2 regions of the Streptococcus criceti HS-6 genome follow, and region 1 is predicted to be linked to the other one. Evidence: predicted binding sites of a transcription regulator. Region 1 holds the regulator's gene; the other holds the start of a gene.

Region 1 (3,124 bases):
TCTGCCATGATTTGATTGGTCAAATCGTCTAAATTAACCCGACTGGCATGCCCTGTCCGATTAAGGGCTTGTCCGATACTTTCCATCTAGTCACCTCCTTTTTCTAATCGCTGGAGCATTTGTCGCTTCATTTCATCTAATTTTGCCTGCTCCTCAGGGCTGGTCTCTTCCTTATAGTCTGGATTACTCCAATCTGGCACACTGGAGGTCGTCTGCTTAGCCGCCCCCTGACCTTTACTTTTAGAATAACCTTGGCTATGTTGACTGAGCACTGTCAGGGCAGATTCCGCACTAATCGCCTTTTTTGAGGAAACAATATTCGCTAGACTCATCATAGCATTCCTGCCCAAGGTAGCCGAATTATTACGTTTGAAATAATAGACAACCATGATATTGATAACTTCATCAAGGAAATCCATCTCCACCAAATCTGCCAAGATTTTCTTTTCCTTGGCAGTTGTTGTTACAGCTCCCAAACCAGTTTTAACTTTAGCTAAGAAATTCTCTGGGGTAGAAGCCTTGGCTTCTCTGAGGATGACCTCTTCCTCGTGGCTGAATGCAGCCGACTGAGATTCTTGTCCTTGTCGCAGCTTAACAACAATCCGTTTGGGCAGAATCTTATGGTGGCTGGACGTTTCCTTAGCCAGCTGATAAACATCAAACCAAGTCAGCTGAAACTTTTCAGAAATATTATTGAGGGCGATGACATCCTGCTTTTCATTAGCGAAATAGAGACCATCAAGCGTCATCCGCTGTTTGAAGCTCTCCAAATCAAAATTAGTTTTGGGCTGCACAGGATGTAGTTCCACTTCTCCCTTATCAGAAAAAACGTCTGAAAATTTCTTAGAGAGATTACGCAGATGGCTGACGTCTTCCATTTCCAGCTCTGCTACCGCCACATCACCGATATGACTTTCCAAGAGGCGACGATAGACAGGATTCGCTAGAAAAATTTGGGCAGTCAGGGGCTCTCTCAGCTCAATGATATAGCTAGAGAGATCTTGATAAAATGCCACCAGGTCCATGCCAGTTAAGACCGCCAGAGCCGCTTCAAAGCGGGGCAGATCAAAGAGGGTATGGTTAAGGATTTCGGCGAACTTATGAATTCTTCCTCCGCCGTCATAAAAACTAGTCAGATATTGATAGACCACTGCAGCATCGCTGCCTATAATAGGCAGGTAGAGCCTGATCAAATTGGTCATATCCCTGCTGACCTGATTATTTTTCACAAAAGAAAAATCATCAATTGGTTTCATCGTTTACCTTATTTTTCTTATTTTTACTACGAACACGATTGGTAATTTGTTGGAGGAGATTCTCAATTTCATCAACATCCTTGAAGGAGCGATAAACACTGGCAAAACGGACATAGGTAATTTCATCCAGATCAGCCAACTCATCCATAACCAGATTGCCAATCACCTCACTCGACACTTCGGAATCATACTCACTGCGAATTTTCTGCTCAATCCGACTAATAACATTCTCAATATCAGTGCTAGAAACCGGCCTCTTTTGGGCACTTTGGATAATGCCATTGAGAATCTTATCACGAGAGAATTGTTCCCGAGTTCCATCCTTTTTCACAACCAAGAGGGGCACTTCTTCAATTCGCTCAAAGGTAGTGAAACGAGTCCCACAATGGTCACATTCACGACGCCGACGAATAGTATTGCCATCCTCAGCCTGACGACTGTCAATGACGCTAGATTTATTATTATTACATCTTGGGCAACGCATAAAAACACCCCAATTCTATCATATTTTAGTAATACTTTATTTTACCATACTTTGGGACATAAAAAAAGGATTGACTCTCCCTGCCAAACCTAATCTTATCCCATTTTTACGCTATTTTGAATCTATCCTATCTAAGTTTTCTCTAATGTTCTCGAATGACATAGCCTAAGCCTCGAACAGTTTGGATATAAGATTCATGACCGGGAATATCAATTTTTCCACGGAGGTAACGAACATAAACATCCACAACATTAGTCTCAACTGTGCCATCGTTATAGCTCCAGACATAGTCCAGCAATTCCTCTCGTGTCATAACCGTATTGATATGCCGCAATAAGGTCGACAAAAGAGCAAATTCTCTTTTAGTCAGAGCTATGGCTTCTCCTCTGCGGATAACCGAACGGCTGGCCTCATCCATAATTAAATCCTGATAAGCCGTTTGATTAGACTTAGGAGGCTTGCGTTTCAAACCCTTGCGTTGGAAAATTTCATCAACCTTATCCAAAAGCTCTTCCACTGCAAAGGGCTTAACCAAGTAATCATTTGCCAAGCCCTCTGTTTTGGGTAAATTTTCCACATCTTCACGATTGACCATCAAAACAGTAGAAACTTTCTTGACCTTCTTGATTTCTTGCATGAGTTTCAAGCCGTCCTGATCAGGGAGGTTGAAATCAATAAAAATCAATTCAAAATCCCTTTCCAATGCCATTTTTAAACCAGAATGACCATTCTGACTGACAAATGCCTGATAGCCTTTTTCCTGTAACTTCAAGGACACCAACCTTGATAAACTTTTCTCGCCTTCGATTAATAGAATGCGTTTTGCCATTATCCACTACCTCCTTCTTTTTCTTAGCTAATCCACATTTTCATCTGAGACTAGCTAAATCACCAAATAAACTAAACATTCGATTCTCTACTAATCTGGATCAAAAAGACCATCCAAAGCAGCAAAGGGATTATTAGCTTCTTTATTTTCCTCCTGTAATGCCTGATATTGCGATTCTGTTAAAACTGACCAATCATTACCCGCTGGCAGGCTATCATCCTCAGCTTCCTCCTGCGTTAAAACTCTGAGCGGAATGTTGAGTAAAATATTATCAACAACACTTTCCTCTAAATCAATGGTATCAGTTTCCAAGATCAGAACTAGGTCTTCATCAACCAAGTCTTTCTTAGCTTCAATCCGGCTAGCCTCAATAAATACCTCTGAAACAAAGCAGTTATTATCAAAGGCAACCGGTTCCATTGAACGACTGGACGGCAGGGTCAACTGATAAGTCAAATCATAATTGAGCAAGAAAAGCCCATCATCAAAACCTACCAATCCCTTGGCTCTAACGTCTTTAACATCAATAATCTCTGGATTTCGACTTAAAAGCAG
Region 2 (3,124 bases), 1.1 Mb from region 1:
TAATCAAGCTAGGCTTTTGAACTTGCAGAACCTCAGAACACAAGTTGGACATAATGATGCGGCCGTCGATAGGGTTCGAGCGATTGGCAGCATCGACATTGATGATATAGGGATAGCCTGATTCTTGCTGCAATTTAGAAATCTCAGTTTCTAAATCGCGAGCAGAAATTTTTGTCTTAACAATCTTAGGATTAGCTACCAACTCATCATACTTTTCGGTAATATTAATATAGTTGAATGGGACACCATACTCTTTTTCGATGGAGTATGGACTAAAGAGGTACATATCCTCATTTTTGCGGGCCAATTCATAGAATTTATCAGGAACGGTAATCCCTAATGATAAGGTTTTAACCCGCACCTTCTCATCTGCATTTTCTTTCTTAGTTGACAAGAAAGAAAGAATATCTGGGTGAAAGACATCCAGATAGACTGCACCAGCTCCCTGACGTTGGCCAAGTTGGTTGGAGTAGGAGAAACTGTCTTCAAAGAGCTTCATCACAGGAACGACACCAGATGCTGCACCTGCATAACCCTTGATTGGAGCCCCGGCTTCGCGCAGGTTACTGAGCGAAATCCCAACCCCGCCACCGATACGCGATAGCTGCAAGGCTGAGTTGATGGAACGACCGATAGCATTCATATCATCGGTTACTTGAATTAAGAAGCATGAGACTAATTCACCGCGGCGGCTGCGTCCAGCATTTAGGAAGGATGGCGTTGCCGGTTGGTAGCGTTGGTGGATCATTTCTGTCGCTAGGTCTTTGGCCAGCTGTTCATCACCATCCGCAAAGTAAAGGGCATTAAAAAGGACGCGGTCTTCAATACTTTCGAGGTAGAATTCTCCATCATTCGTTTTTAAAGCATATTGTTGGTAGAACTTATAGGCTGCCATGAAGGATTGAAAATGAAAATCTGCTGCCTGCAGTTCCTGTGCCAGCTCCTCAATAAATTCGACCGAATATTTTCCAATAAACTCAGCCTCGATGTAGTCGTTGTCAATTAAGAAACGCACTTTATCTGTAATGGAATCAAAGGCCATAGAATTAGGAACAACATTTTCCCTAAAGAAAGCCTGCAAGGCTTCTTTATCCTTATTGAGAGGAATTTGACCATTGACAGGGCGGTTAATTTCATTGTTAAGGCGGAAGTAGGAGACTTCGCCCAAATCTTTAAGACTCATAGGTATTTCCTTTTATCTATCTAAATATAGTTATAATGCAGAGGTGATATGGAGGTGTTAAATTTAAACTACCAAGCAGTTTTAGCCTGCTTGGTCAGCGTATTCTTATTCTAGAGATTAAACAATTTCTTTTAATTTAGCAGGTTGAAAACCTGAAAAGGTAACATCACCAGCCTCGATAACCGGTGCCGCCGTAAAACCTAAGCGCTTAACATAATCAATTTTTTCTGGATGCTCATCAATATTGATTTCTTGGTAGTCAGCACCGTTTTGTTCCAAGAATTTCTTGGTCATCTTGCATTGCATACAGTTGTTCTTTGAAAATAATGTGATTTGTGACATTGTGCTCTCCTCAAAATTAATACCTAATTAGGATAACCAAATCAATTTAAAAAATCAAGCAATTTTGCTCGGAAAACACAATATTTTGTGTTTAAGGAAAAATTAACCCCCAACATCTTGTGGTTGTTTTCATCCATTACACAATCTGCCAGAAAGCTAGAAGCAGTAAGGGCTAACTCAAAATCAAGAGCCGAATCATGTGAATGTAATTTCTGCACTATTCATAAAATCAGATTAGTAACTAATAGCCCATCGGTACGAAGCTATTACTTACCCCTAAATTCTCTCTGTTTAAGCTTTTTAGTTGCAAAATGTTGCAAGTGGATTAAGGAGTTTCGATCATCTTGCAATAATATCTTTTTTTTTGTAAACTAAAACTGAAAAAATTTTTAAGGAGTTTCTTATGAAAAAAGCATCCAAATTATTCCTAGGCTTAGGAATAGCCCTTACTCTCATGGTTTTAACAGCTTGTGGCAATGGTTATGATAAAAATGGCATCCCAACAGAGCTGAAGAAATCTTACACTGGATCAACGGATATTGAAGACTATGATGCCAATATCCCTTCTGGGGGTTCAACACTAACATTTAATACGAACTCCCATACTATAAAAGTAAAGACGGATGATGAAACAAAGACAGTTTACTTTAAAGTTTTATCCAAGAAGGATATGACAAAAGATACAAAAGGAAAACTGAATAAAGTTAAGTCTAAACTTGAAGGGAATAAATATTTTGTTATGGTGTTAACTGCTAGAAAGAGTGATTTAACCCAGAAGGCCAAGTCACAAAGCTTCCCGATTTTTGTCAGTGTTAGCGATAGGGGGAATAAAATCCACATGTTCGAATACAACGATGGTTACACCAGGTCTGAATACTTTGATTATAGCGGTGAATCTGATACCTAGAATAATAAGAACCTATAAAGTGAGAGTGAGACAAAAATTGGTAGAGTCTGCGACAAAAGTCCAGACTCTTTAGCATTGTTCTAGATTTACCAGATTGACGCAGTGGGTGGGAGTAAGACTTGTTGGTTATGTCCAACTTAGTCTTACCCCCTGCACAGTACATTAGGTGCTTTAGCACTAATGAACGAACCACTGCTGATTAGCTTTCTGTAACTGGAGCTTCTTAATTTTTTATACGTAATCTTCAAAGATTACAATGTTTTGTGGGTGAGAGCGAAGCCATCATGGCTGTTTGCCCCACCCTCTTGATTTTCCTCTATCTTATTTTAAAGCTCAGATAGAAATCCTCCACTGGAGCACTTCTATCCCAACATTTTTATGCCTTTTCCGTTAAATAAGTTTCTTGAAAACTCGGATTGAAATATTTAGGAAAAGGGTTTCATTTTTTATGGAAAATAGGGTTAAGTCTTGAAAATGGAAGGGTGATATGATATAATCCTATTTTGTAAGGGTTATCATAAGATGATCTAAAATATTTACATTAGAAAAAAGGAGAACCATTATGGCTTCTAAAGATTTCCACATTGTTGCAGAAACAGGTATCCACGCTCGTCCAGCTACTTTGCTCGTTCAAACAGCTAGCAAATTTGCTTCAGATATCACTTTGGATTACAAAGGTAAATCAGTAAACC

The links. Region 1 encodes NrdR, which represses ribonucleotide reductase genes. Its sites were predicted from a motif close to ACACNATATATNGTGT; they were not measured.
Region 2: nrdH (glutaredoxin-like protein NrdH) is a predicted target of NrdR. The motif match lies at 1,601-1,616, and genes of this name have one in related genera.

What each region holds. Positions count from the first base shown of each region.
Region 1 is NZ_AEUV02000002.1:972,578-975,701, reverse strand. It holds gene dnaI (primosomal protein DnaI) at 1-86, opposite strand, end outside; gene STRCR_RS04700 (replication initiation and membrane attachment family protein) at 87-1,256, opposite strand; gene nrdR (transcriptional regulator NrdR) at 1,243-1,740, opposite strand; gene STRCR_RS04690 (response regulator transcription factor) at 1,883-2,569, opposite strand; gene STRCR_RS04685 (YceD family protein) at 2,660-3,124, opposite strand, start outside.
Region 2 is NZ_AEUV02000002.1:2,054,995-2,058,118, reverse strand. It holds gene nrdE (class 1b ribonucleoside-diphosphate reductase subunit alpha) at 1-1,183, opposite strand, end outside; gene nrdH (glutaredoxin-like protein NrdH) at 1,301-1,525, opposite strand; gene STRCR_RS09555 (hypothetical protein) at 1,929-2,432, shown strand; gene STRCR_RS09550 (phosphocarrier protein HPr) at 2,995-3,124, shown strand, end outside.